DNA from 3 places in the Micromonospora sp. NPDC049047 genome. Region 1 is predicted to be linked to each of the others. Evidence: predicted binding sites of a transcription regulator. Region 1 holds the regulator's gene; each other region holds the start of a gene.
What was found. Region 1 encodes HrcA, which represses chaperone genes, less so after heat shock. Its sites were predicted from a motif close to GGTTNGCACNCTCNNNNNGAGNGTGCNAACC; they were not measured.
Positions count from the first base shown of each region.

Region 2: groES (co-chaperone GroES) is a predicted target of HrcA. The motif match lies at 2,179-2,209, and genes of this name have one in related genera.
Region 3: groL (chaperonin GroEL) is a predicted target of HrcA. The motif match lies at 2,419-2,449, and genes of this name have one in related genera.

Region 1 is NZ_JBEZEY010000006.1:74,964-84,764, forward strand. It holds gene AB0B86_RS11920 (low temperature requirement protein A) at 1-132, opposite strand, end outside; gene AB0B86_RS11925 (phytanoyl-CoA dioxygenase family protein) at 297-1,199, opposite strand; gene AB0B86_RS11930 (hypothetical protein) at 1,423-2,283, opposite strand; gene AB0B86_RS11935 (SDR family NAD(P)-dependent oxidoreductase) at 2,687-3,451, shown strand; gene AB0B86_RS11940 (enoyl-CoA hydratase-related protein) at 3,512-4,321, opposite strand; gene hemW (radical SAM family heme chaperone HemW) at 4,341-5,564, shown strand; gene AB0B86_RS11950 (DUF4870 domain-containing protein) at 5,630-6,271, opposite strand; gene hrcA (heat-inducible transcriptional repressor HrcA) at 6,438-7,460, shown strand; gene dnaJ (molecular chaperone DnaJ) at 7,536-8,681, shown strand; gene AB0B86_RS11965 (16S rRNA (uracil(1498)-N(3))-methyltransferase) at 8,683-9,417, shown strand; gene ppk2 (polyphosphate kinase 2) at 9,422-9,801, opposite strand, start outside.
Region 2 is NZ_JBEZEY010000014.1:48,432-58,232, reverse strand. It holds gene AB0B86_RS21735 (methyltransferase domain-containing protein) at 1-793, opposite strand, end outside; gene AB0B86_RS21730 (DUF397 domain-containing protein) at 1,029-1,217, opposite strand; gene AB0B86_RS21725 (helix-turn-helix transcriptional regulator) at 1,208-2,008, opposite strand; gene groES (co-chaperone GroES) at 2,343-2,657, shown strand; gene groL (chaperonin GroEL) at 2,728-4,365, shown strand; gene AB0B86_RS21710 (molybdopterin-dependent oxidoreductase) at 4,490-6,133, shown strand; gene AB0B86_RS21705 (hypothetical protein) at 6,221-6,613, shown strand; gene AB0B86_RS21700 (hypothetical protein) at 6,701-7,285, opposite strand; gene AB0B86_RS21695 (WhiB family transcriptional regulator) at 7,760-8,146, opposite strand; gene AB0B86_RS21690 (response regulator transcription factor) at 8,403-9,218, shown strand; gene AB0B86_RS21685 (DUF5319 domain-containing protein) at 9,229-9,648, opposite strand.
Region 3 is NZ_JBEZEY010000009.1:64,800-74,600, forward strand. It holds gene paaN (phenylacetic acid degradation protein PaaN) at 1-21, shown strand, start outside; gene AB0B86_RS16420 (GNAT family N-acetyltransferase) at 105-635, opposite strand; gene AB0B86_RS16425 (cold-shock protein) at 945-1,148, shown strand; gene AB0B86_RS16430 (hypothetical protein) at 1,244-2,371, shown strand; gene groL (chaperonin GroEL) at 2,644-4,266, shown strand; gene AB0B86_RS16440 (hypothetical protein) at 4,323-4,571, opposite strand; gene AB0B86_RS16445 (GNAT family N-acetyltransferase) at 4,650-5,588, opposite strand; gene AB0B86_RS16450 (S8 family serine peptidase) at 5,689-8,127, opposite strand; gene AB0B86_RS16455 (glycerol-3-phosphate dehydrogenase/oxidase) at 8,286-9,801, shown strand, end outside.

The sequences.
Region 1 (9,801 bases):
GCTCTCGCCCAGGCTGGCCGAGAGCCGGGAGAGCAGGAAGATGTAGACCAGGTCGAAGAAGAGTTCCAGGAAGGTCGGATATTCCGGCTCGCCGCGACGGCGGAGGATCCGGGGGAGCGGAGCGGACGTCACTGCGGCTGCCTCCTGTGCCACCCCCGCGCCCCGGCCAGGCGCTACGCCCCGGCTCTGCCTACCCGTCACGCTACCGACAGCGCGGCGCCTGGTGGCCCGGAAGCGCGCATACGAAAACGGCCCCCCGCCAACGGTGGCGGGGGGCCGTTCTCAGACGCGGGTGATCAGCGGAGCCAGGGGATGTTACGGTCCAGCAGGCCGCGCTCCTTGAGCTCCTTGCGCAGCGGGATCTCGTCGTCGACGTACCCGTCCCAGTTGATGCCCCAGTAGTTGGCGGTGTGGGTGCCCTCACCGATGAGCTGACGCTGCACCGGGGTGCGGTTGCGGTACCACTCGCCGTTCACGTCGGGGTGCAGTTCGTCGAGCGGACGGATCCACCGGTAGGTGTAGCCGACGAAGAGCATCTTGCGGGTGATCGTCGACAGGTTCGTCGAGCGGGAGTGCCACTGCCGGCGGTCGAAGATGAACGCGTCGCCCGGGTTGGCGGTGATCTCTACAGTGCCCTCAGGGTCGGGGTTCTGCACGGTGAGGTCCGCCGGCCGGGGCAGCGAGTTCTTCAGGTGGCTGCCCGGAATGACCTTGGTGGCGCCGCGGCCGGTCTCGGAGAGGTCCGAGAGCACGTACGCGACCTTCAGCGAGAACATCGGCCGGGGCAGGTTCGGGTCCATGGTCTCCGGGTCGGAGTTCTGCCGGTACCCGTCCTGGTGCCAACCCCAGTACGGCTTCTCCGGCTCGGCGGCCGGCGGGGTGACGTCCAGGTGGTTGTGGTGGGTGTAGATGTTCCAGCCGGCCAGCCCCCACATGTACGGGAAGGCGATCGGGTGGGTGAGTAGCTCGCCGAACAGCTCGTCGCGCTCCAGGAAGCCCAGCAGGTGCAGGGTGCCGTCCTTCTTGGTGGTGCCCTTGGCCTGCTCCTCCGCGTAGACGCGGTCGACAGCCGCCTCCAGCGCCGCCCGGTGGTCCTCCGTCAGGACGTTGCGCAGCAGGAGGAAGCCCTGCTCGTGGAACTCCTTGCGGTCAGTGTCGCTGATCGGTTCGTAACCGGTCCGGTCGCCGTAATCGAACACCGCGTCGTACCCCTCCCCATGAGGTGAAACCTTTTCTGGCACAGGCCGCCGATCGTAACGCGGTGGCCAAGGCGCCGGGGAGGCCGCGTTGCGGGAGTGGACCCCGGCTGGAACCCCGTGCAGCGGGAGGGTTGCGCAAAGTGAGATATTCGTGATCGAGGACGAAGTTTGAGGGTTTTTGTCCGATTGTGCGGTGACTGCCGGTTAAGAGATCCAGGGCCGGTCAGCCCTCGTTGAACACCTCGGCCACCACCTGGCCGGCGGAGTTCTGCCGGCCGTCCACCCGACCCCAGGTGCCGCCCCGGGCGGTCCACTCCAGGTCGCCGAACTGCACCCGCTTCACCCCGTGATCCTGGGCGTGCGAGACCAGCCAGTGCGCGTACCGCCAGCCGTCGCGCTGGTCGCCCGGAGTCACCGTCAGCCCGGTCGGATCGTTCGGGTCGAGGCCCTTCAAGCCCCAGTCCAGCCCCAGGTTGCGGGTGAGCTGCGCGGTGGCCGCCGCCCCCTGCATCACCGGGGTACGCCCCACCGTGCAGGCGACCGCGCCGGTGGCGTCGCCCATCAGTGCCCGGCTGAGCACCTCGGAGTTGTCGGCCCACTTCTGGTAGGCCTCCGGAAAGGCCGAGCGCTGCACCCGCTGGGCGGCGTCGGTGACGCGCATCTTCTCCCAGCCGCGGACCTTCTTGAGCGCCGCGTAGAACCGGTTGGCCGCGTAGCGCGGGTCGCGGATCTGTGCCGAGGTGCCCCAGCCCTGACTCGGCCGCTGCTGGAACAGGCCGACCGAGTCGCGGTCGCCGTCGGCGAGGTTGCGCAGCCCCGACTCCTGGTACGCCGTGGCCAGCGCGACCACCACGGCCCGTTCGGGCATGCCGCGTTGGGCGCCGATCGCCGCGATGGTCGCCGCGTTTGCCATCTGGTCGGCGTCCAGGGCGACCCGGCCGTCGGCCTGCACCGTGCACTTGCGTGCCGCCAGCGGCAGTTGTAGGCCACCCCCGACCTGCCGTGCGACGAGCCAGATCGCGATCACGGCGACGAGGATGAGGACCACTCCACCCGCAACGGCTGCCCGAGTTCGCACCCACACCCCCAGATCGACAAGTCTGCCAAGCGTACGTCTCCGTCGCGCCCATCGGGCCGTCCGCGCGGGTTCGGGGTCGGCTCGGCGGCTCCGTCCCGGTTCGGGGTCGGCTCCGCCGACGCGTTCCGATCGAGGCATTCCCGCTGCGGGCGCGCTCTCACCTGCCCGGATAGCCCGCCCGCCCACCCCGGCTCAACGACAATCCGCAGTAGGTGGTGCCGGGGTTGCCGCCGCCCGGGAGGCGTTGCCCCGGGCGGTCGGGCCGCTGCCTGTCGGGTGGGTCGCCGCCCCGACCGCACGGGAAGTGATTGACCGGTCAAGGAGTTGTCACGGTTGACATGTCAATCGCTGGCCCGCCCGGTGGTTCGCGAAGCCGACCGGACCGGGCCACGGAGCGAGGAGGAATGCCATGGGAACGCTCGACGGCAAGGTTGTGCTCATCACCGGCACCGGCGGCGGCCTGGGGCGCGTCGCGGCGCAGATCTTCGCCAGGGAAGGCGCGAAGGTCGTCGGGGCCGACATCCAGGTCGCCGGCAACGACGAGACTGTCGAACTCGTTCGTGGCGCCGGCGGTGAGATGACCGGCATCGCGCCTGTCGACCTCACCGATCCGGAACAGGTGCGGACGTTCGTCGAGGACGCCGCAACGGTCTACGGCGGGCTCGACGTGGTCTACAACAACGCCGCCGCCCTGCGCTTCGGCCCGATGCCGGACTTCTCCGTGGCGGACTGGCGCTACACCATCACCGGTGAACTGGACATGCCGTACTTCGTGTCGAAGTTCGCCTGGCCACATCTGGTTCAGCGGGGCGGCGGCGTCATCATCAACGCTGCCTCCATGGCTGGCATGATCGCCGGTCACGTACCCCCGATGGTGGGTCACACCGCCGCCAACGCCGGCGTGATCGGCCTGACGCGACAGCTTGCGCTCGAAGGCGCACCCCACGGGATCCGCGTGGTGGCGGTCAGCCCGGGGCCGATCATCAGCCCGGCAAGCGAGCGCGACCTGGGCGACAACCAGGCGGCTCGGGACGCGATCACCGGCAAGACGCTGCTCAAGCGGTTCGCTCAACCCGAGGAGGTCGCCGAACTTGTGGTGTTCCTGGCCTCCGACCGGGCGTCGTACATCACCGGAGCGAACTACCCGGTCGACGGCGGCGCGACCGCCTGGTGACCCGACCGAACGGACGCGGGGGCGCCGCGGCTCACCGGCGGCGTCCCGGCGGTCCCCGTCCTACCCGGCATGATCAGCAGAACCACCGCCCAGAGCGGCCACCCATCGAGTCGGTCGTTTGTCGCGGAAGGCCATGACCCCCTCGCGTCCCTCCTCGGAGAGGAAGTAGCCGGTCGACAGGGCGGACAGCCGGGCCAGGTCGGCGCGCAGCTCGGCGGTGCCCGGTCGGCGCAGCAGCTCCTTCGCGCCGGCCAGGGCACCCGGGGCGCCGCGCACCAGCGAGTCGCAGTAGCGCCGCACCGCGTCGTCCAGCCCGTCCGCCGGCACGCTGGCCGTGACCAGGCCGATCTCGGCGGCTCGCCGACCGTCGAAGGTGTCCCCGGTCAGGTACAGCTCGGCGGCGGCGCGCGGGTGCAGCCGGGGCAGCACGGTCGCCGAGATCACCGCCGGGATCACCCCGATCCGCACCTCGGTGAACGCGAACGTCGCCTCGTCGGCGCAGACCGCCAGGTCGGCGGCGGCGATCAGGCCGAGCCCGCCGGCCCGGGCCGGCCCGCCCACCCGGGCCAGCACCGGCTTCGGGCACTCCCAGAGCGCCGCGAGCACGTCACCGAGCATCCCGGCGGGCACTGTGCCGCTGGCGTACGCCGCTGCCGTCTCCTTCAGGTCCGCGCCCGAGCAGAAGACCGGGCCGGTGTGGTCGAGCACGATCACCCGGACCGTCTCGTCGGCGACCGCGTCACCCAGCCCGGCCAGCAGCTGGGTCATCAGGCCGGTGGAGAGCGCGTTGCGGTTGTGCGGGCTGTCCAGGGTGAGGGTGGTCACCCCACGGGCCGTGGCGACCCGCACGAGGACGTCGGGAGAGGTCATGCCGGGCACACTAGTGGCCATGCCCGGCCTCCTTCCAGATGGTGAGACCGTCCCCGTCGACGGATCGCTGCCCGCCACCGCCACCACGGCGGTCGGCGCGCGCGGCTTCGGCGTGTACGTGCACGTGCCGTTCTGCGCCAGCCGCTGCGGCTACTGCGACTTCAACACCTACACGGCCGCCGAGCTGGGCGGCGGTGCCAGCCGCGACGGGTACGCCGACACCGTGCTGGCCGAGCTGGCCCTCGCGGCCCGGGTGCTGGGCGACAGCCCGCCGCCCCGGGTCGACACCGTCTTCGTCGGCGGCGGCACCCCCACCCTGCTCCCCGCCGACGACCTGGCCCGCATCCTCGACGGCATCGACAGCACCTGGGGGCTGGCCGCCGACGCCGAGGTCACCACCGAGGCCAACCCCGAGTCGGTCACCCCGGAATCGTTGAAGCTGCTGCGGGCCGCCGGCTACACCCGGATATCGCTGGGCATGCAGTCCGCCTCCCCGGGGGTGCTGGCGATCCTGGACCGCAAACACAGCGCCGGCCGGGCCACCGCCGCCGCCCTGGAGGCACGCGACGCCGGGTTCGAGCACGTCAACCTGGACCTGATCTACGGCACCCCGGGGGAGCGGGCCGAGGACTTCGCCGCCTCGCTGGAGCAGGTGGTGGCCGCGGGGGTGGACCACGTCAGCGCGTACGCCCTGATCGTCGAGGACGGCACCCGGCTCGCCGCCCGGATGAAGCGCGGCGAGCTGGCGTACCCCAGTGACGACGTGGCGGCGGACCGCTACCTGGCCGCCGAGGCCGCCCTCGACGCGGCCGGGCTCTCCTGGTACGAGGTCTCCAACTGGGCCCGCACCGACGACGCCCGCTGCCGGCACAACCTGCTCTACTGGAGCGGCGCGGACTGGTGGGGGCTCGGGCCGGGCGCGCACAGCCACGTCGGCGGGGTGCGCTGGTGGAACGTCAAACACCCCTCGGCGTACGCCAAGCGGTTGGCCGCTGGTGCGTCTCCCGGCCTGGCCCGGGAGGTGCTCACTGTCGACGAGGCGCACATGGAGGACGTGATGCTGCGGCTGCGGCTCGCCAGTGGCCTGCCGCTGGCGGTGCTCGACGCCGCCGGCCGGGCCGGCGCCGAGCGGGCGCTCGCCGACGGTCTGCTGGCCGCCGACGAGTACGCGGCCGGTCGGGCAGTGCTCACCCTGCGCGGGCGGCTGCTCGCCGACGCGGTAGTGCGCGACCTGCTGCCCTGAGCCAGCCCCGCCGCCCCGGAGCGGGGCAGCGGGGCACCGACCGGCCGGGGGAGCGGCCGGCCGGGTCACTTGATGAAGTTGACCGACATCGGGTAGCGGTAGAGCTGGCCCTCGTTGGCCTTGATGCCGGCGACGATGCCGAACACGGTGCCGAGGATGACGGCCGCTCCGACCCCGAGGAAGCCGATCAGGATGCAGGACAGCACCCAGCCGACCAGGCCGACGATCGACCAGAGGAGCTGGAAGTTGAGCGCCGCCGTAGCGTGCGAGCGCGTCGTGGGGGACTGGTTGCCCCGCGCCAGCAACGCCACAAGCGGGCCGATCCAGCCCAGCACCCCGGCGCTGAGGATCATCCCGGCGGCACCGCCGAAGTGCGCGACGAGCGCCCAGGTCTTGTCCTCGTTGCTGGCGAAACCGCCGCCGGGGCCGCCGTAGGCGCCGCCGGTCGGATATCCGCCACCCGGGTAGCCACCGGGCGGGTAGCCCCCGGGCGGTGGGTAGCCACCTGCCGGTGGGTAGCCGCCCGACGGCGGTTGGTCACCGGCAGGCGGCGGATAGCCACCGGCCGGGGGATAGCCGCCCGGGCCAGGCGCCCCGGACAGTGGTGCGGTGGGTGGCTCGGCCGACGGGTACGAGCCGGGAGAGGTCGGCTCGGGCGGGTAGTTACCAGGGTCACCCGCGCCGGGAGGGCGAGGAGGTTCAGTCATGCGTGTCACGGTAGGTGCCCGTGGCAACGCCGCACCAGTGGACGTTCGTTGATCATCGCGCCGGCGGGTACACCGACGTAGACTGGCACTCGTTACAGTCGAGTGCCAGGACGGCCCGACCGGGGCCACGGCACCGGCGGCCGACGTGCGACAGGAGGTGCGGAGGATGGGTCTCGACGACCGGAAACTCGCAGTGCTCCGCGCGATCGTCGAAGACTACGTCTCCACCCAGGAGCCGGTCGGCAGCAAGGCGCTTGTCGAGCGGCACCAGCTCGGGGTCTCCCCGGCCACGGTCCGCAACGACATGGCCGTGCTGGAGGAGGAGGGCTACATCCGGCAGCCGCACACAAGTGCCGGCCGGGTGCCCACCGACCGCGGCTACCGACTCTTCGTCGACAGGTTGTCCCGGGTCAAGCCGCTCAGCCCGGCGGAACGCCGGGCCATCGAGCGCTTCCTGGTCGGCGCTGTCGACCTCGACGACGTGGTGCACCGCACGGTGCGACTGCTCGCCCAGCTGACCCGGCAGGTGGCCGTCGTGCAGTACCCGAGCCTGGCCCGCTCCTCGGTGCGGCACCTGGAGTTGGTGCCGATCTCCACCACCCGGCTGATGCTCGTCATGATCGCGGACACCGGGCGGGTCGAGCAACGACTTGTGGAGCTGCCCGCTCCGGTGCCGGCCGACGACGTCATCGACCTGCGCCGGCTGGCAAACGAAAAGCTCGCCGGCGCGCGGCTGTCCGACACGCCGCCGTTGGTGCAGGCGCTCGTCGAGGAGGTGCCGGCCGAGTTGCGTCCGGCGATGACCACGCTCTCCACGGTGCTCCTGGAGACGCTCGTCGAGCGGCACGAGGAACGCATCGCGCTGGCCGGCACCGCGAACCTCACCCGCGGCGGCCTGCTCGACTTCCAGGGTTCGCTGCGTCCGATCCTGGAGGCGCTGGAAGAGGAGGTGGTGCTCCTCAAGCTCATCGGCGAGACCGAGCCGAGCACGACCCGGGTGCTGATCGGCGACGAGAACGAGTTCGACAACCTGCGGGCCGCCTCGGTGGTCAGCACCGGGTACGGCCCGGGCGCCACGATCGTCGGTGGCCTGGGGGTGCTGGGGCCGACCCGGATGGACTACCCCGGCACCATCGCCACGGTGCGCGCCGTGGCACGCTACGTGGGCGAGTTGCTGGCCCAGAACTGACCAGTCAGGGCCGACGGCCGGCTGATCGCCGCCGGATCGGCGCAACGCGAGACGAACATGAGGACACGGAACGCAGTGGCCAGGGACTACTACGGCATCCTCGGTGTGAGCCGGGAAGCCTCCGATGACGAGATCAAGCGCGCCTACCGCAAGCTGGCACGCCAGTTCCACCCGGACGTCAATCCGGACCCGGAGGCTCAGGAGAAGTTCAAGGACATCAACGCCGCGTACGAGGTCCTCTCGGACGACCGGAAGCGGCAGATCGTCGACCTGGGTGGCGACCCGCTCGCCCCGGGCGGCGGTGGTGCCGGCGGCCCCGGTGGCCCCGGCGGCGCCGGCCCGTTCGTCGGTTTCCAGGACATCATGGACGCGTTCTTCGGCGGTGCGGGCGGCAACGCCCGCGGCCCTCGACCGCGGACCCGGCCCGGTGCCGACGCGATCCTGCGTCTCGAACTCGACCTGCACGAGACGGCTTTCGGCGTCGAAGCCCCGATCACCGTCGACACCGCGGTGCTCTGCACCACCTGCTCCGGCGCCGGCACGGCCGCCGGCACCCACCTGGCGACCTGCGAGGCGTGCGCCGGTCGGGGCGAGGTGCAGTCGGTGCAGCGCACCTTCCTCGGCCAGGTGGTCTCCGCCCGGCCGTGCACCGTGTGCCAGGGCTACGGCACCACCATCCCGCACCCCTGCCCCACCTGCGCCGGCGACGGCCGGGTGCGCACCCGCCGCTCGCTGACCGTCAAGATCCCAGCCGGCGTCGAGGACGGCATGCGGATCCGGCTGGCCCAGCAGGGCGAGGTCGGCCCGGGTGGCGGCACCGCCGGTGACCTCTACGTGGAGATCCACGAGCGGCCGCACGACGTCTACTCCCGCAAGGGTGACGACCTGCACTGCCGGGTCACCGTGCCGATGACCGCGGCGGCGCTGGGCACCCGGCTGACCATCAAGACCCTGGACAGCGAGGAGACCGTCGACGTCAAGGCCGGCACCCAACCGGCCAGCACACTGCGACTACGCGCCCGGGGCGTGCCGCACCTGCGCGGCACCGGCCGGGGCGACCTCTACGTGCACCTGGACGTGCGGACGCCGACCAAGCTCGACCCGGACCAGGAGAAGATGCTGCGCGACTTCGCCAAGACCCGCGGTGAGGAGGTCGCCGAGTTGTCCAAGCAGGGCGGCTTCTTCTCCCGGATGCGCGACGCGTTCAACGGGCACGCCTGAGGTGTCCGCGCCGCTGTTCCTGGTCGAGGCGCTGCCCACCGGTGACGCGTTGACCCTGGCGGGTCCGGAGGGGCACCACGCGGCCACCGTGCAGCGGCTGCGCGTCGGTGAGGAGCTGCTGCTCGCCGACGGTCGGGGCGGCACGGCCGCCGCAGTGGTCACCGCCGTCGGCCGGGGCAGCCTGGAGGTGGCCGTCACCTCCCGGGGGTACGCGGACGCGCCCGTCCCCCGGCTCGTGGTGGTGCAGGGCATCGCCAAGGGCGACCGGGGTGAGCTGGCCGTGCAGGCGATGACCGAGGTCGGGGTGGACGAGATCGTGCCCTGGGCGGCGTCCCGCTCGGTCACCCAGTGGCGCGGCGACCGGGGCGTACGGGCCAGGGAAAAGTGGTTGGCCACCGCCCGGGAGGCCGCCAAGCAGGCCCGCCGGCCGTGGTTGCCGGTGGTGGCCGGCGCGCCCGACGAGTCCACCGCCACCGTCGCCCGTCGGATCGGCGGCGCCGCCGCGGGGTTCGTGCTGCACGAGGAGGCCGACGAGCGGCTGACCACCGCCGACCTGCCGACCACCGGTGAGGTCGTCCTGGTGGTCGGCCCGGAGGGCGGCATCGCCCCGGCCGAGTTGACAGCGTTCCGCGAGGCCGGCGGTCGGCCGGTGCGGCTCGGCCCGTCGGTCCTGCGTACCTCGACCGCCGGGGTGGCGGCGCTCAGCGTGCTCGCCACCCGCCTCGGCCGCTGGTGACCGTTCAGGGCCGCGGGAACACCGGCACGACCTCCTCCTCCGGCCCCAGGTCCAGCCCGGCCGGCCCGATGATCTGCGGGTCCGGTGTGCCGACCACAGCGGGGTCCTTGCCGGTGTAGTCGAAGCGGTGCAGCACGTGCCGCATCGCCTCGACGCGGGCCCGCTTCTTGTCGTTGCTCTTCACCACCGTCCATGGCGCGTCCGCGGTGTCGGTCCAGAAGAACATCGCCTCCTTGGCCTCGGTGTACTCGTCCCACCGGTCGAGTGAGGCGATGTCCATCGGGGACAGTTTCCACTGTCGGACCGGGTCGACCTGGCGGATCGCGAACCGGGTGCGCTGCTCGTTCTGGGAGACGGAGAACCAGAACTTGACCAACCGGATGC
Region 2 (9,801 bases), on a different contig from region 1:
TGAGCTGGTGGCGACGGGTCTCGACGCCCTGCTGGCGGTAGAGCGTCGCGCGGCGCGGCACCTCCGCCAGCTCGCCGCACCAGAGCGCGGCCTCCACCAGGTCGCCGTCAACGCCTACCCACTCCGCCTCCGCGCCAGCGGGAATGAGCGCGTGGTCCAGGCCCGGCGCCACCTTCACCACGGTGCGCGGCACCCGCTCCGCCAGCCCTGTCACGAAGTCCCACGGTGGCGAGTAGGCGCGCGGGTCGAAGATCCGTCGCCCGGTGCCGCTGGCGCGGCGGGCCGGGTCGCAGAACACCCCGTCGACCCGGGAGACGTCGAACGCTGTGGCATCCCCGCACTCGACGGTGAACAGCTCGGCCAGTCCGGCCGCCTCCGCGTTGGCGGCGGCCATCGCGGCGGTCACCGGGTCGGCTTCCACCCCGTACACCCGGATGCCGGCGCGGGCGGCGGCCAGCGCGTCCGCGCCGAGGCCGCAGCCCAGATCGCCAAGGGTGCGCACACCTGCCGCGTGCAGCCGGGCGGCCCGATGGTCGGCGACCACCCGGCGGGTGGCCTGCTCCAGCCCGGGGCGGGTGAGGAACATGGCAGCGGCGGCCGGACCGAACTTGCCGACCGCCCGGTGCCGCAGCTCGGCCTGGGTGAGCGCCGCCGCGGCCAGCGTCGGCGGCACCCCGGCCGCGCGCAGCGCCGACGCCGCGGTCAGCGGATCACCGCCGGCCAGCTCGGCCGCCGCGGTGAGCGCCGCCGACCCCTCGGGGGTACGCAGCGCCGCCAGCTGATCGAGATCCACCCGGCCATTGTCCCGGCCCGGCTCGGCCGCCGGGACGGTGGTGCCAGTCGGCCGGCTCCGGGCGGCCGGCTCTGCCGCGGTGAACGCCTGCGGGCACCGGGGCGGGTGTCGGCGGGGATGTTGGTGTCGCCGGCTGCGTCGGGCGGGGTGTTGGTGTCGGCCGGCCGCGTCGGGCGGGGATGTTGGTGTCGGCCGGCTGCATCTGGCGGGGGTGCGGCCGGTGTCGGGTGTGGTGTCAGCCGGTCGGGGTGGCGGTGATGAAGGCTCGCCAGCTCGCCGGGGTGAAGGTGAGTGCCGGCCCGGCCGGGTCCTTGCTGTCGCGCACGGCGACCATGCCGGGCAGGTTGTCGGCGACCTCGACGCACGCGCCGCCGTTGCTGTTGCTGCGGGAGGACTTGCGCCAGGTGGCGTGGGTCAGGTCCATGTCTGCACCACTTCCTCGATCAGCCGGGCGGACTGCCGGCATGGCAGCGCTTCGCCGGTCACAGTCTCCCAGTGGCGCTCCAGGGCGGCAACGTCGTTCGGGCCGTCCACTGTCTGCCCCCGGAGCTGGTTGTCCAGGTGGGCCAGCTCGGCCCCGTTGCCGAGCCGGGCCAGGATGAACGGCCCGTTGAGCCCGACGTGCCAGGGAGCGTCGGCCGGCACGACCCGGACCTGCACGTTCGGCTCGTTGCTCACCGTCAGCAGGTGCTGTAGCTGCTCGCGCATGATCTTCCGGTCGCCGAGCTGCCGGCGCAGCGTGTGCTCCTCCAGCACCGCGACGAGGTGCGGACGAGGGTCGGCGGTCAGCACGGCCTGCCGGGCGAGCCGGGTCACCACCCGCGTCTCGACCTGCTCGGCGGTCAGCTCGCCGCCCACTCCGAGCATCGCCCGCGCGTACCCCTCGGTTTGCAACAGGCCGGGAATCACGGCCGGGTCGTACCAGCGCAGCGCCGCGGCCTCCCGCTCGTTGTCCTCCCAGGGGCGGAACCAGTCGGGCGCGGCGTGGAAGCGGATCAGCTCCAGCATGCCGACGAAGAGACCACCGGTGTCCAGGGTCGAGTCGACGCGGGCGACGTAATCCGGCTTGACCGGGTTCTGGCCGGTCTCGACCGCACTCACGTACGACGATGAGTAGTTGACCAGTTTGCCCAGCTCCTCCTGGCTGAGCCCGCGCGCCTGGCGTGCGCGGCGTAGCTGTTCGAGCAGGAACGTCAGGGTGGGTATCCGGGACACTCGGCTCCCTTTCCGCAGCTTCCGGTGATGGCAACCGACGGTAGGGAGACGGCCACGCCGGGACGAGGCGCTACCGGCGTGTTGCGGTAACGACTGGCGGAACTGTGGCGACACGGACAGCGGCGCGTTGGCACTCTCCTTGACGGAGTGCTAGCCACGGAATAACCTGCGATTAGCACTCTCACCCTGAGGGTGCCAGCTTCCGGGTCTCGCGACCCGGGTGCGCACGCCAGGCGGACCGGCACCCGCGACGACGGCCCCGCCCGGTGGCATGAGGCAGATTGACGCTGGTCGGCCCCGCCGGCCAGCAACGAAACCAGTACCCCAGGAGGGTATGCCCGTGACTACCGCGACCAAGGTTGCGATCAAGCCGCTCGAGGACCGCATCGTGGTCCAGGCGAACGAGGCTGAGACCACCACGGCGTCGGGCATCGTGATCCCCGACACCGCCAAGGAGAAGCCGCAGGAGGGCACCGTCCTCGCTGTGGGCCCGGGGCGCGTCGACGACAACGGCAACCGGGTTCCGGTTGACGTGCAGGTCGGCGACACCGTCCTTTACTCGAAGTACGGCGGCACCGAGGTCAAGTACGCCGGCGAGGAGTACCTGGTGCTCTCCGCCCGCGACGTCCTCGCGGTCATCGAGAAGTAAGCAACCGATCAGTGTCACTGCCCCGGTCCGGCTCGCCGGGCCGGGGCAATGGCGCTTCGAAGGGACATTTATGGCGAAGATCCTGAGCTTCTCGGACGACGCCCGGCACCTGCTGGAGCACGGTGTCAACGCCCTCGCTGACGCGGTCAAGGTCACCCTCGGCCCGCGCGGGCGCAACGTCGTCCTGGACAAGAAATTCGGTGCGCCGACGATCACCAACGATGGTGTGACCATCGCCAAGGAGATCGAGCTCACCAACCCGTACGAGAACCTTGGCGCGCAGCTGGTCAAGGAGGTGGCGACCAAGACCAACGACGTCGCCGGCGACGGCACCACCACCGCGACAGTGCTCGCCCAGGCGATGGTCCGCGAGGGCCTGCGCAACGTGACCGCCGGGACCAACCCGGCCGGCCTCAAGCGGGGCATCGACGCGGCGGCCACCAAGGTCTCCGAGGCGCTGCTCGGCCGTGCCGCCGAGGTCACCAGCAAGGAGTCGATCGCGAACGTGGCGACGATCTCCGCGCAGGACGCCACCATCGGCGACCTGATCGCCGAGGCGATGGAGCGGGTCGGCCGCGACGGTGTCATCACCGTCGAGGAAGGCTCCATGCTCACCACCGAGCTGGACGTGACCGAGGGTCTCCAGTTCGACAAGGGCTTCATCTCGCCGAACTTCGTCACCGACCTGGAGAGCCAGGAGTCCGTCCTTGAGGACGCGTACATCCTGGTCACCACCCAGAAGATCTCGGCGATCGAGGAGCTGCTGCCGCTGCTGGAGAAGGTCCTGCAGAACAGCAAGCCCCTGCTGATCATCGCCGAGGACGTGGACGGCCAGGCGCTCTCCACCCTGGTGGTCAACTCGCTGCGCAAGACCCTCAAGGTCTGCGCGGTCAAGGCCCCGGGCTTCGGTGACCGGCGCAAGGCGATGCTCCAGGACATCGCGATCTCCACGGGCGCCGAGCTGGTCGCCCCGGAGCTGGGCTACAAGATCGACCAGGTTGGCCTGGAGGTGCTCGGCACCGCTCGGCGCATCGTGGTCGACAAGGAGAACACCACGATCGTCGACGGCGGCGGCCAGAAGGCCGATGTCGCCGACCGGGTGGCCCAGATCCGCAAGGAGATCGAGGCCTCCGACTCCGACTGGGACCGGGAGAAGCTGGCCGAGCGGCTGGCGAAGCTCTCCGGTGGCATCGCCGTCATCAAGGCTGGCGCGGCCACCGAGGTCGAGATGAAGGAGCGCAAGCACCGCATCGAGGACGCCATCGCGGCGACCAAGGCTGCGGTCGAGGAGGGCACCGTGCCCGGCGGCGGCGCCGCCCTGGTGCAGATCCTCTCGGTGCTCGACGACGACCTGGGCTTCACCGGTGACGAGAAGGTAGGCGTCTCGGTCGTCCGCAAGGCGCTCGTCGAGCCGCTGCGCTGGATCGCCCAGAACGCCGGCCACGACGGTTACGTGGTGACGCAGAAGGTCGCCGACCTGGACTGGGGCAACGGCCTCGACGCCGCCAAGGGCGAGTACGTCGACCTGGTCAAGGCCGGCATCATCGACCCGGTGAAGGTGACCCGCAACGCGGTCACCAACGCCGCCTCGATCGCCGGTCTGCTGCTCACCACGGAGAGCCTCGTGGTCGAGAAGCCGGAGCAGGCCGAGCCGGCCGCCGCCGGTGGCGGTCACGGCCACGGCCACCAGCACGGCCCGGGCTTCTGACCGGTAGCGACACCCGTTGCGGGGCACGCCGTCGGACGACGGCGTGCCCCGTTCGTCTGCTCAGGTCCTTACCGAACGCTGACGTTGTTGGCTACCGGGCAGGATGATCGCGCACACTGGGCCGATGAGCAGCACGTCGCGGCGGTACGCCGCGCTGGCCGGAGTGACCGCCGCCGCCGTCGCGATCGGAATCGCCGAGCCGGTGGCGGTGCTGACCGGCCCCCGGTCCGCGCCAGTGGTAGCGGTCGGCGGGGTGGTCGTCGACGCCGTCCCCGAGTCGCTCAAGCAGTTCGCCATCGACCTCTTCGGCACCGCCGACAAGATCGCACTGCTGGTCGGCACCGGCCTGCTGCTCGGAGCGTTCGCCGCACTGTTCGGCATGCTGGCGGCCCGCCGGCTGGCATTCGGCCTCGCCGGCATCGCCGCGTTCGGTGCCATCGGCGTGGCCGCCGCCGTGACCCGCTCCGGTGCGGACGCGGCCGACGCGTTGCCCTCGCTTGTCGGTGCCGGGCTGGGTGCCCTGGTGCTCTGGTTGTTCATCGCCGGCCCGTTCGAGCTGAACCCCTGGCCCTGGTCACCCCCCGCCCCGAGCACGCCATCCGCCCCGACCACGCCCACGCCGCCCGTGCCGGTGACGCCCGCCGCGCCCGCGCCCGTGCCGGTGACCCCGGCCGGGCCGGCCGGTCCCGCGGAGGTCGACCCCGATTCTCGACGGCGGTTCCTCACCGCCAGCGGAGCACTGCTCGGCACCGCCGCGGTAGCCGGTCTGGGTGGCCGGTGGCTGGCCGGTCGGCGCGGAGTGTCCGCCGCCCGGGACGCGATCCGACTGCCCGCGCCGGTGGCCCCCGCACCGGCCGTGCCAGCCGGCGCGGACCTGGCACTCGCCCAACTCGCGCCGTACGTCACCCCGAACTTCGGGTTCTACCGGATCGACACGGCGCTCGTGGTGCCCCAGGTGGATCCGGACACCTGGCGGCTGCGTATCCACGGGCGGGTCGGTACCGAGCGCACCTACAGCTACGCGGATCTGCTGGCCCGTCCACTTGTCGAGCGGTACGTCACGCTGGCCTGTGTCTCCAACGAGGTGGGCGGGGACCTGATCGGCAACGCCCGCTGGCTCGGCGTACCCCTGCGGGAGTTGCTTGACGAGGTCGACCCGGACGCCGACGCCGACCAGGTCGTCGGCCGGTCGGTGGACGGCTGGACCTGCGGCACCCCCACCGCCGCGCTGCGCGACGGGCGGGACGCGCTGTTGGCGGTCGGCATGAACGGCGAGCCACTGCCTGTCGAGCACGGCTTCCCGGTCCGGATGGTGGTGCCCGGCCTCTACGGTTACGTGTCGGCCTGCAAGTGGGTGACCGAGCTGGAACTGACCCGGTTCGCCGACTTCGACGCGTACTGGGTGCCGCGCGGCTGGTCCGCCCAGGGGCCGATCAAGACCCAGTCGCGGATCGACGCCCCCCGCAGTCGTAACCGGCTGACCGCCGGCCCGGTAACCGTCGCCGGGGTGGCCTGGGCCCAGCATCGGGGCATCAGCCGGGTCGAGGTACGCGTCGACGGCGGCGACTGGCAGCAGGCCCAACTGGCCCCGACCGTGTCGGTGGACACCTGGGTGCAGTGGTCCTGGCGCTGGGACGCCACGCCGGGCGAGCACCGGCTCCAGGTCCGGGCGACGGACGCGACAGGCGAAACCCAGACCGAGCGTACGCAGGACGTCGCCCCGGACGGTGCGACCGGCTGGCACACGGTCACCGTCACCGTCCGCTGACCCGCGGCCGGCGTACGCAGCCTGCCGTATCCGCGATGACGTCGCCGGGCGGACGTGGGCCGGACCGTATCGGGACAGGGTGAAGTCATGACTGTTACCGCACGGACCTTCACCATCGCCGGCCTCGTCGTCGGCGCCGCGGGCATCGCCATGCTGTGGGCTGCCGGAGTCGAGTTCCCCATAGCGGTACCGCCCGGGATGATCATCCTGCTGGCTGGCGCCGTCTTCGTCGCGTTCGTACCGTGGCGCTGGTCGCCCGCGGTGGGCGCGCTGCTGGGTCTGTTCGTGACCGTCGGGTTCCTGATCAGCCCGACCGGGGTGGACAACCTGCTCGGGCGGCACGGAGCCGACGTGGCGACCGGACAGTTCATCCAACTGGTCGGGGTGCTGACCGCGCTGATCGCCGGGGCGTTGGCCACCAACGCTGCCCGTCGGATGTCCCAGCGTCACCGATCCGGGCGGCTCGGGGTTACCCGCTGAGTCGCGCATCCAGCCGCGGACCAGCCGAAGACGCCGCTGGCCGGCACCCGGGTGGGGTGCCGGCCAACGGTCGGGTCGTGCGGTGGGTCAGCTGTTCCAGTACTGGCCGACCAGGTCGGCAGCCTGCTGCTCCCACTGGGCGTACGCGTCCGGGTACGCCGAGACCTGCACGGTCTGCGCGGCCACGGTCAGCGGCATGTCCTGCCACCCGTCAACCTGACGCAGGCCCTTGAGGAACGCCGTCGTCGAGTACTCGGGGTCGGTGATCTGCTCCGGCGTACCCCAACCCGAACTCGGGCGCTGCTGGAACAGGCCCAGCGAGTCGTGGTCGTTCATGTCACCGAGGTGACCCAGGTTTTCCAGCTTCGACTCCTGCAGGCTCGTCGCGATCGAGATCACGGCGGCCCGCTCCGGCAGACCGGCCTTCTTCGTGGCGGCGATGATCGCCTTGACGTTGGCGGTCTGCTCGTCGTTCAGGTCGATGTGGGACTGGTTGCCCTGGGTGCCGTGCGGGATCAGCTTGGCGGGGTCCGGCTTGTCGGCCTGCACCGCTACCGCGACCGGCTTGGCGTCCACGGCGTTGGTGTGGGCGGCGATCGGGCCGGCGAACACACCACCGGCGAACGCGAGACCAGCAACGGACAGCACGCTGTTACGGAAGATCGTGTTCATGGGGGTAGCTCCTTCGGGGGTAAGGACACCCGCCTGAGGGCTGCGGATGTGAGCACCTCGTCCGGCGCTGCAAAAGGGGGGAAGTCTTTCGGCGACCAGCAGAGCCCGGGGGCTTGCGGTGCCGGGTCCGTGTGTAACGACCGGGGGGCCGCTGTCATTCCGGGGGCGGCCCATCCATCGGCACCCCCGTGGGGCGGTGACCGGGCGGTCGTTCGTGGGGACTGCAACGACCAGGCCCCGGCCCGCATTCCAGCCCCGGGGGCGGGGCGGCGGGGCGGTGGTGCTGCGATCGTCAGGGTGTGTAACGACCCCGGCCCGGCCATGATTCCGGGCCACGGGTGCACCCGGTCACAGGTCAACGACCCTCAGACCGGACAAAGCGCCCATCAGTGCGGCAGGTTCACCACGTGGGCTGACGCGAAACCGCGCCCCCGAACCGGGAGCGCGGTTTCGCGAAATCAGGGACGTGTGGGGTCAGGCGACGTGGCGTTGCTGGATCGGGATGGCCGACTTGTGTGGGCTGCCCAGTCGGGCCTCCAGTCGGGCGACGTCGACCCGGGCGTGCCGGCGGTCGGCGAGGTCCTCCCAACCGACGGCCAGCAGTCGGAGCCGTTCCGACTCGCTGAAACCACCCCAGACGCCGTAGGGCTCGCGAACCGACAGGGCGTGCGCGGCGCACTCGGCCCGAACCGGGCAGGCGCGGCAGACCGCCTTGGCGGCCGACTCCCGACGCAGCCGGGAGGAGCCTCGCTCGCCGTCGGGGTGGAAGAACTGGGCGCTGTCCCGACCTCGGCAGGCACCGAGCCGCTGCCAGTCCCAGAGATCGACGATGGGCCCGGGCAGTCTACGTACGTTCGACATCAGCACCCCTCCTCCCGCGCGGCTCCGCGAGAAATCCATGTGGCCGGCATCCGGGCGGCGGGCCGCGCAGGCGCACCGTTCCCGGCCTGTGGCCCTCCCGGTACCCGGACCGTTGACGGCTCACACATCTGTGATCGAAAACGTCCTAGAAATTGCGGCTTTTGCCCCAACTGTCGGAAAAGTTCGAAGGATTGCCGGGAACCCCCTCCTCAGCCGACCCCGTCATGGTCTGCTCGTTGGCGGAGAGGAGACCACAGTGCGTACCGTCCTTGTGTGCGTTCGGACACCGCTCGCGGCCCAGCACCTTACTTCTGCTGCCGCGCGGCTGGGGTTGTCCGCAATCGTTCGTACCGCCGTCTCCGATCCTGAGGTGATGCTGCGGCTCGCCGAGCGACCGGCTGACGTGGTGCTGGCCGACACGGCCCTGACCCGGCCGGACAGCGCCGGCTTCGTCCGTCGGGTGCTGGCCCGCGCGCCGCACGCCGCGGTGCTGCTGCTCGGCACCGAAGAGTCCGAGGCCGCGGCGGCCACCATCAGCGCCGGGGCCCGGGGTCTCATCCAGAACGTCGACCACGACCTGACCAGCGCGGTGGCGAAGGCGCTGCTGCTGCTCACCGCCCCCGGCCGGACGTCACGGCAACGGGTCACCGATCCGGCCCGGGACGCCGCGGCGGTGGGCGGCTCGGGTCGGTCCGGGCCGTCCTCGCGTGGCTCCGGCGATCCCGGCTGGACGGCCACGCCCGGCGAGGGGCAGGCGGGGGTGCCGTCGGTGCCGGTGCAGCGGGGTGACGACGAGGTCGAGTCGGCGACCGGCGAGTCGGCGGATCAGACCGATCCCGCCCGGCCCGCCCCGAACGCCCGGCCCAGCCGAGCGTCGATCGGGCTGACCGAGCGCGAGCTTCAGGTGCTGCTCGGCATGGCCGAGGGCAAGAGCAACGCGGAGATCGGTCGGGAGCTGTTCGTGTCGGAGGACACCGTCAAGACGCACGCCCGACGGCTGTTCCGCAAGCTCGGCGCTCGAGACCGGGCACACGCGGTGGCAGCAGGCTTCCGGGCCGGCCTGGTCGCCTGAGCCGGGCCCGTCACTCGGTGACGGTCGGGGGGTCCGACTCGTCCTCGGTGCCCTCGGTCAGGGTGTCGTGCACCCCGTCGGCGTAACCCCGGGCATAGTCCCAGGTCACGTAGTGATCCGGGTCGGGGTCGTAGGCGGGCTCGTGCACCCGGGGCCGACCGGAGTTGAGCAGGTGCCGCAGGTTGCCGCGGAGCAGGTCCCAGTCGAAGTAGTGCGGTTCCCGGCAGTCCTCGCATTCGATCACCAGCCCACGGACCCCGATCGGGGCCAGCAGGGCCTGGTAGATCTCCAGGTCGGCGAGGTCTTCGAGCACATCCTGCCGTTCGACGTCGGTCAGCGGATCCGGCGTCGCGTCATCGCCCGGGTCATCCAGACCCGCTGTCGGATCGGCCGGGTCGCCATTGAACGGGTCGATGGGCTCGTCGTGCACCCCCTCACCGTAGACCCAACGCGGCGGGAACGTCCGCCCCCCGGCCTCCGCGCCGAGCCGGCCTGCCACGGAGGGGTCGCCCAGCTCACTGGGTACGATGAGGCGACGGGCCGGCAGCGTGGCGCGCTCCGGTGCCCGCCCGCGCCACCTCGC
Region 3 (9,801 bases), on a different contig from region 1:
CAGTCTCGACGCCACGCCTGATCTCTGGCGGATTTCCGGGGGCAGCACCGTTCCTCGTTGCCCCCGGAAACGCGTCCCGTGTCGCGCCCCGGGGATCCCTCGGGTCAGGCCGATCGGCGCATCTGCAGCTCGGTCAGGGCCGGGATGGTGGGGTGGGGGACGCGCACGCCGGTGTCGGTGAAGCCCAGCCGTTTGTAGGCGCGGTAGGCGCGGTCGTTGCCGACCACCACCTCAAGCAGCAGGTCCGGTCGGCCGCAGGCGCGTGACCAGGCGGCCACCCCGTCGATCAGTTCACCGAGCAGGCCGCGCCCCCGCCAGGCCGGCGTGATGTAGACCGCGTAGATCACCGTGAGCCCGGGTTCGTGCGGGGAGACAGTGCCACCGGCGTGTCCGACGAGCCGGCCGCCCGGGTCGGCGATGAACTGCGCGTTGCCGGGGCCGGCCGAGGTGTACGCGACCCGGGCGGCGAATTCGGTGTGCGGCCGGGCCGCCGCGTCCGCCAGGGTCTCCAGGAAGGCCAACGGTGCGTCGGCGAGCATCTCCAGGCGCAGGGCCCGCATTCGGGCGGCGTCCTCCGGCCGGACCCGGCGGATCTCCGCCTGCCGCAGGGCTGTCGCGCCCGTATCGGTGGTCATGCCCGCATGCCTACCACAGGGGCGGTGGCCGTTACGGCAGCGCCGGCCCCGTCGGCCGGTCGGCCCGGTGCCCGGGAAGCGCGTCGGCCTGGATCCGGCGCGTCGAAAAACCGGACCGACAAGCGCGGTCGGCGTACCCCGGAATGCGCCCGATTTGTGGCCGTGCGCGGCGCTCACTCCTCGTGTAGCGTGCGATTTCGGTCACCTTTTTCAATGGTCGTCATCGATCGCTGAGGTGGTGGCCGGTGGGCGTCCGGCAGTGCCGTGCGCCAGGTCAGGCGACACCGCGCAGAGTGGGGGAAGTACACCGTGGCACAGGGCACCGTGAAGTGGTTCAACTCCGAAAAGGGCTATGGCTTCATCGCCGTCGACGGCGGTCAGGACGTGTTCGTTCACTTCTCCGCGATCGAGATGGACGGCTACAAGGCGCTTGACGACGGTCAGCGGGTGGAGTTTGAGATCGGCCAGGGTCAGAAGGGCCCGCAGGCCGAGCACGTACGCGTCGTCGCCTGAGCTCTCCTCCTCGATCGGCCCCGCGCGGCGGGGCTGCGGCATCGGCGGACAACCGGGAAGATCGTGGCCGTTCCAGCCGATGCTGAGGAGCGTTCATGACCGACCAGCCGCCCCCGCCCACCCCACCCTCTGGGCCGGGGGAGCCGGGCTCGTCCGATCCGACCGTCCCGTTCGGCGGTTCCGGCTCGGCCGGGGAGCCACCGGCCCCGTCGCAGCCGGGCGTACCACCGACTGGCCCGCCGCCCGGCTGGGACCCGGCGCCGCAGGGTTGGACGTTCCCGCCCACCGGCGGCTACCCGCCCGGGGCGGGTCCCTACGCCGCCCAGCAGTGGTACCCGGCGGCGCCGGTCGGCTGGTATCCGCCGGGTTACGGGCTCGACCCGAACGATCCCCTTGTCACTCCGCCCGGCGCCGGCCTGGCGGGCTGGTTCAGCAGGTGTGCGGGAGCGCTGCGCCGGGGTTGGCGGCAGTTGGTGCCCATCATGCTGCTCACCCAGGTGCTACCGGCGGCCGTGCTCTCGGTGATCTCCCTGGGCCTCGAACCGCCGGCCGATTGGGCCGTCCCGTCCGGGTCGGCGTCGGCTCCCGCACTGCCTGACAATTTCGCAGTCGATCTGGCGGGCCTTCTCGGGGCGCTGATCGGCGGCAGTCTGCTTGTCGGGCTGGTGCAGGCGGTCGGGTGGGCCGCGGGCAGTTGGGTGATCACGCAGCAGGCGTCCGGTCAGCCGGGCAGCCTGGACTCCGCACTGCGCTACGGCCTGCGTCGGGCCCTCGGGCTGTGGGGGTGGACCCTGCTGATCAGCGTGCTCGTCGGCATCGGGTTCTGCTGCTGCGTGCTGCCGGGCATCTACCTGACGTTCGCGCTGAGCATGGCGGGCCCGGTCTATCTCTTCGAACGCCAGGACCCGATCGGCAGGTCGTTCCGGATGTTCCACGACCGGCTCGGCCTCATGTTGGGTCGGGTGGCCCTGGTGGGCCTGGCGATCATCATCGTCAACGTGATCTCCGGCGGCCTGGAGGGGGTGGGCACCGCGGCGTTCGGCGACGAACCCTTCGCGTCGCCCGGCTCCGCGATCGGGGTGGTGGCGGTGATCGCGGTCACCGCCACGCTGGCCCTGCCGGCCCACCTGGCCCAGCTGCTCGGTCTGCTTGTGACGTACGTCGAGCAGCGCGCCCATGAGGCGCCGGTGAACAGCGCCGGACTGGCCGCCGAACTCGGCTGAGCGGCCCCATCGTGCTTGCACTCGGCAGGGGAGAGTGCTAAACAAGTCATTGGCACTCGCATACCGTGAGTGCCAATGGTCGGGACGGTGGGGCCAGGTTGCACCGGCGTGGAGACGCCGGGGCGGCACATGGCCGGTCGTCGCGGGCTATCCGGCCCGGCCGAAGGACGTCGTCGTCGCCAGGTGGCGACGTCCCAAGGTGCGTACACCAGGCGGCCCATTCGAGGCACACATCTCGGGTGGCCCGTGAGTGTCCAGGAGGACAACGCCGTATGGCCAAGATGATCGCGTTCGACGAAGAGGCGCGCCGCGGCCTCGAGCGGGGCATGAACCAGCTCGCCGACGCCGTAAAGGTGACCCTCGGCCCCAAGGGCCGCAACGTCGTGCTCGAGAAGAAGTGGGGTGCCCCCACCATCACCAACGATGGTGTGAGCATCGCCAAGGAGATCGAGCTCGAGGACCCGTACGAGAAGATCGGCGCTGAGCTGGTCAAGGAGGTCGCCAAGAAGACCGACGACGTTGCCGGTGACGGCACGACGACGGCGACCGTCCTGGCCCAGGCCCTGGTTCGCGAGGGCCTGCGCAACGTGGCCGCCGGCGCCAACCCGATGGCCCTGAAGCGGGGCATCGAGGCCGCTGTCGCGAGCGTCTCGGAGGAGCTGTCCAAGCTCGCCAAGGACGTCGAGACCAAGGAGCAGATCGCCTCCACCGCCTCCATCTCCGCTGGCGACAGCACCGTCGGCGAGATCATCGCCGAGGCGATGGACAAGGTCGGCAAGGAAGGCGTCATCACCGTCGAGGAGAGCAACACCTTCGGGCTGGAGCTGGAGCTCACCGAGGGTATGCGCTTCGACAAGGGCTACATCTCGGCCTACTTCATGACCGACCCGGAGCGTATGGAGGCCGTCTTCGACGACCCGTACATCCTGATCGCCAACAGCAAGATCTCGTCGGTGAAGGACCTGCTCCCGATCCTGGAGAAGGTCATGCAGTCGGGCAAGCCGCTGCTGATCATCGCCGAGGACCTGGAGGGCGAGGCTCTCGCCACCCTGGTGGTCAACAAGGTCCGTGGCACCTTCAAGTCGGTCGCCGTCAAGGCGCCGGGCTTCGGTGACCGCCGCAAGGCCATGCTGACCGACATCGCCATCCTCGCCGGTGGCCAGGTCATCAGCGAGGAGGTCGGCCTCAAGCTCGACGCCGCCAGCCTCGACATGCTGGGCCGCGCCCGCAAGGTCGTGGTGACCAAGGACGAGACCACCATCGTCGACGGTGCCGGTGACGCCGAGCAGATCCAGGGCCGGGTCAACCAGATCCGGGCCGAGATCGACAAGAGCGACTCCGACTACGACCGGGAGAAGCTGCAGGAGCGGTTGGCCAAGCTGGCCGGCGGCGTTGCGGTCATCAAGGTCGGCGCGGCCACCGAGGTCGAGCTCAAGGAGCGCAAGCACCGCATCGAGGACGCCGTTCGCAACGCGAAGGCCGCCGTCGAGGAGGGCATCGTCCCGGGTGGTGGCGTCGCGCTGGTCCAGGCCGGCAAGACCGCCTTCGACAAGCTCGACCTGGTCGGCGACGAGGCGACCGGTGCGAACATCGTCAAGGTCGCGCTGGACGCCCCGCTGCGGCAGATCGCCGTCAACGCCGGCCTCGAGGGCGGCGTCGTGGTGGAGAAGGTCCGTAACCTCGAAGCGGGTCACGGCCTCAACGCCGCCAACGGCGAGTACGTCGACCTGCTGGCTGCGGGCATCATCGACCCGGCCAAGGTGACGCGCTCGGCGCTGCAGAACGCCGCGTCCATCGCGGCGCTGTTCCTCACCACCGAGGCCGTCGTCGCGGACAAGCCGGAGAAGACCCCGGCTGCCCCGGCTGGCCCGGGTGGCGGGGACATGGACTTCTGAGTCCAGTTCCGACACCGAACGGGGCGGGCCGCTGACGCGGTCCGCCCCGTTCGTCGTCAGGTGGGCAGTGGTCGCTGGTTGCGCCGCTTCTGCGCCCGGCTGTACGGCGGAAGCAGTTGGATCGGCGCGTCCACCATCTCCCGTGGCTCCTCGGCGGCCACCGACTCGTCGTCGGTGGTCATCTCCGCCAGTTGCTCGGCGTCGCCGTAGTCGAGCCTGTCGAACGGCAGTTGGCCGGGGAGTTCGCCGACCGGTTTCCAGGTGATCGGCGGGCCGTCCTCGGTCTGGTCGTCATCCGTGGTCATGGCTGCCTCCTCTACCAAGACGGTAGGGGGCATCGATGGCCGACGCGGGCGAATGAATCAATGCCCTTTTTGCCCTGGTTAGCCCTGCGTCAGCGTTTTCCGGTACAGGAAGAAGACCCGCTCGATCCGGGCACCCGCGCTGCCGGAGTAGAACGGCACCGGCCCCACCCAGCCGATCTCCGCCCGGGTCAGCCCCGCCGCCTGCAGGTCCCGCAGGCAGCGCCGCAACAGGACGCCACCGATGCCCGACCCCTCGGCGGCCGGGGCGGTGCCCATCGGCCCGAACCAGCTCGGCCGGGACGACCCGTACGCGGCGAAACCCAGCACCTCGCCGTCCCGCTCCGCCAGGTGACAGCCGGCAGTGTCCCGCCCCACCGACCCGGCCAGCTCGCCGTCCCAGGTGCCACCGAAGGTGGACCGGGCGAACGCGGTCAACGCCGGCAGGTCCGCCAGCTCCGCCCGGCGTACGGTGACGCCCTGATCGGCCAGCCGCCGCTCGGCCGCCTCGGTGGACCGCAGTGCCGGCGACCCGTCGTAGGACAGGTCGGCTGTCATGTTCCAGGCCGTCCGGTCCTGCTGGTAGCCCAGACTGCGGGCGGCGCAGACCGCCGGCGTGTAGCGAACGTCGATGCCCGGCCACGCGTAGTACGGCGGGTTGCCGACCAGCAGCACCTCGGTCACCCCGCGCTCGGCCAGCACCTGTTCGGCCCGCCGCACCAGCGCCCGGCCGACGCCCCGGCGGCGGTGCGCCGGCAGGACCGCGACCAGGTCCACGTGCCCGATCCCCGGTTCGGTCGACGACACCGAGCAGAGCAGCACCCCGACCAGGTCCGCACCCCGGTACGCGCCAAGCCCCACCGCCGGCCGGCCCGCAGCGGCAGCCCGGGGCCAGAGCACGTCCACGATGGGGGCCGCCTCGGCGGCGTCCTCGGGCAGGTCGAGAGCCTGTTCGCAGAGTCGCGCCACGGTGGGGGCCAGGTCGGGAGTCAGTTCAGTGACGGTGATCTCGGCGTCCATGGTCGCCGACCCTAGATCACCGTCTGCTGATCCGCGCTCCCGCCCGTGGTGTCGGTAAAGGGTCCTTCCGGTACGCGAGGCGTCAGCAACGTGCCCTTGTCTAACGCTGGGCGGCGCGAACGGCGGCGTAGGCGTCGACCTGGCCGGCGCCGGTGATGTTCGACGGAGCGCCGCAGGCGTCGGACGGGTTGCTGGAGCGGTAGGTCGGGGTGGCCGCCGTGGCGGTGTCCCGCAGGATCTGCCGGGTGCGGTCCACGTCGCCGACAAGCGTCGGGTTCGCCGACCACATCAGCGCCACCACCCCCGCCACCTGTGGGGTCGCCATCGAGGTGCCGTCGAGCGCCGCGTACGTGCCGCCCGGCATCGCCGAGACCACCCCCACGCCCGGGGCCAGCACGTCCGGCTTACCCGGGCCACCCGGCGCCGGGCCGCGCGAGGAGAACTCCGCGACCCGGCCCTGCGCGTCCACCGCGCCCACTGTCAACACGTCCGGGTACGGCGCCGGTGGGTCGTCGATCGACGCGCACCACGGCCCGGTGTTACCGGCGGCGGCGACCACGAAGATCCCGGCGGCTTCCAGCGCGGCGGTGGCCGGTCGGAGTATGCCCCGGTCGCAGCCTTCGATCGGCGGGCAGCCCCACGAGTTGGTGAGCACCTGCGGGGCCCGCTCCGGACGACCGTCGGTGAACGGGTCACCACCAACCGGGAAGGGCGCCAGCATGAACTGCAGACAGTCCAGGTAGAGCGCGGGGCTGCCGAGGTTGCGGTCCAGGTTGACGCAGCCCACCCACTGCGCGTCCGGCGCCACCCCGATGCCGTCCCGCCCGACCGCGCTGCCCACCGTGTGGGTGCCGTGCCCGCCCTGGTCGGTCGGGCTGCGGGTGCCGTCCCACGGGTCGTACCAGGAGTCGTCTCCGCCACGGAATCCGGCGCGCAGCGCCGGATGGGTGCCGTCCACGCCCGAATCCGAACTGCCTACCACGATGCCGGCGCCGGTCACCCCGAGCTGCGACCACACCCGGTCGGCGCCGATCCGGCTGATGTTCCACTCCGGGCCGGTGGGCTTGGGCACCGTGCCCCGGGTCTGCCCGGCCGGGGCCGGCAGCGGTCGCAGGCGTTGGCTGACCAGCACCCGGGCCACCTCCGGTCGGCGGGCGAGCCAGGCCCGCACCGCCGGGCCGCCGTCCACCTCGACCGCGTTCACCAGGTAGTACGACACCGGGTCGAGGCGTAACCGGGTAAGCGTCGCGAGCAGGTCGGCCTGGCTCCGCTCGGCGGTCGTCACCAATCGCTTGTAGACCTTCGCCGCGCGGGCGTCCCGTCCGGCCCGACCTGGCTGGCCGGCGGGCAGACCGGACAGGTCGGCCTGGGCGCGCAGCACCACGAGCAGTCGCTCGCCGTACAGACCTGGCTGGCCGGGGCCGAGGTCGACCACGCCGAACGCCACAAGCAGCACCACGGCTGCCACCGCCGCGACCCGGCGGCTCGGGGTGCGTGCGGTCGGCCGGGCGAGCAGCACCGCGTACCCGATGGCGACCAGGGCGGCGACGGCGAGCCCGGCAGCGGCGGCGGCCGCCACCCAGAACGGGATGTCGCGGGTGCCGACAAGCAGCAGAGTGATCTCTTCCGGGTCGGTGAAGGCCAGCGGGCCGAGTGCGGCCAGGCCCACCAGCCAGCCGGTGGCCGTTCGCCCGGCGGGTCCGGCGTCGGCCGGGTCGGCGGTGGGTCGCCACGTCCCCGCCCAGAGCGAGGCCAGGGCGAAGCCCACAGGTGGCAGGGTCAGCAGCGCGGGCAACTGCGCGCCGGACTGGCCGGTGCCGGCCGCGAGCAGCAGCAGCACCACCCCGGCGACCAGGCCACCGACCAGCACCAGCCGAGCCGGCCGGGGTGGCCGGCCGACCGCGAACCGCGACCAGAAGGCCGCATCCAGCAGCGTCGCGGCCAGCACCCCGAGCGCCGCGGCCGCCAGCACTGCGAGCGCGGTCTCCAGGAGCCCGCCGAGCGCGCCCAGCCAGGCCCACGGCAGCAGCAGCGCCAGCCCGGCGGCGACCGCGAGCAGCGGCACCGGGCGGGGTCGGCGCACGCCCCGCCGGCGTCCGAGGGGCTGCTGGTCCTGGGCGGCCGAGCGTCGCGCCGACAGGCGCACGGCGAGCGCGGTGAGCAACGCCGCGCCGGCCAACGCGGCGAGGTACGCCTCGTGGTGCACAGGTGGCACGACCCGCAGCAGGGTGAGCGCCCCGAGGGCGAGGGCCCCGAGCAGCCAGACCCGCCCGGTGGCCCGGACCGCCGCCGACCGGGGCAGCACGGCCAGCAGCAGCGCGGGTGTGCCCACAAGCACTACGGTGGCCAGCCCGAGCACGGGCCAGAGCCAGCCGGCCCGGTCCCGTCCGAAACCCAACAGCACCTGATCGGCCACCCAGCCGCCGGCCTGGGTAGCCACCGTGACCGCCACCGTCCAGCAGCCGACAAGCACGGCCGCGACCACCGGCCACGGGGAACCACCGTCGCTGACCGGGGGGTGCGCAGGCTGACTGTGCATCCGAGAACCTTACGACCACGGGGGACAGATCCGGACCGGCAACTGGTGATCGAAGGGGGTGGCTGGGCTGGTCCGGCCGGGGCGGCGGCGAACGCGGTAGGTGCCGGCCCGGGGCGGCGACGAATGTCGACAGGCGGGCGCGGGGTTACCGTGGACGGGTGCGTGACCCCAATGTCTCCCGTTCCGTCGCCGGCCAACTGTCGCCGGTCCGCCGCGCGTCCGACCTGCGCCGACTGCGCGCCGAGCGCTTCGACGTACTGGTCATCGGGGGCGGGGTGACCGGTGCGGGGGCCGCCCTGGACGCGGCGTCCCGAGGCCTGAAGGTCGCCCTGGTCGAGGCACGTGATCTCGCCGCGGGCACCTCCAGCCGGTCCAGCAAGCTGATCCACGGTGGCCTGCGCTACCTGGAGCAGTTGGAGTTCCACCTGGTCCACGAGGCGCTCACCGAGCGAGGGCTGCTGGCCACCCGACTCGCGCCGCACCTGGTGCGTCCGGTGCCGTTCCTGGTGCCGCTGCCGGCCGGGCGGGGCCTGCGGGATCTGCCGGCCCGGCTCCTCCGCCGCTCGTACTACGGCGCCGGCGTGGCCGCCTACGACGCCTTCGCCGGCGTCTTCGGTCCCGGCCGGGGCATGCCGCTGCACCGGCACCTGACCCGGGAGGGCGCCCGGCGGATCTTTCCGAGCCTGCGGGCCGACGCCCTGGCTGGGGCGATCCGCTACTACGACGGTCAGGTCGACGACGCCCGACTGGTCGTCACCCTGGCCCGGACCGCGGCCAGCCTCGGTGCCACTGTGGTGAGCAGTGCGCGTGCGGTCGGGCTGATCCGGCAGGCGCGTGAGGTGACCGGGGTGCGCGTGCGCGACCTGGAGGCGCCGGAGGGCTCACCGGACGCGGAGTTCGAGGTGCATGCCCGTACCGTCATCGCCGCGACCGGGGTGTGGAGCGACGACATGTCGCGGATGCTCAACGACGTGGGCCTGCGGCCCGGCATCCGGGTGCGCGCCTCCAAGGGGGTGCACCTGGTGGTGCCCCGCTCGGCGATCACCGGCGAGACCGGGCTCATCCTGCGTACGGCGAAGTCGGTGCTCTTCGTCATCCCGTGGGGCGGGCACTGGATCATCGGCACGACGGACACCGACTGGCGACTGGACCGGTCCCACCCGGCCGCCTCGGCTCGCGACATCGACTACCTGCTGGAGCAGGTGAACACGGTGCTGGACCGGCCGTTGACCACCGCCGACATCGAGGGGGTGTACGCCGGGCTGCGACCGCTGCTGGCCGGCGAGGCCGACTCGACCTCGAAGCTCTCCCGTGAGCACGCGGTCTTCGAGCCGATGCTCGGGCTGCTGCTGGTGGCCGGTGGCAAGTACACGACGTACCGGGTGATGGCCTCCGACGTGGTCGACCGGGCCGCCCGCCGGCTCGGCGGCACCCGCCCGTCGCGGACGGCCGATCTGCCGCTGCTGGGGGCGGACGGTTACCCGGCGATGTGGCGGGACCGGGCCGATCTGGCCCGCCGGCACGGTGTGCCGGTGGGCGTGGTGGAGCATCTGCTGGAGCGGTACGGCACCCTCACCCTGGACCTGTTGGCGCTCATCGACGCCGATCCGTTGCTCGCGTCGCCGCTGGCCGGTGCGCCGGAATACCTGGCGGCGGAGGTGGCCTACGCGGCCC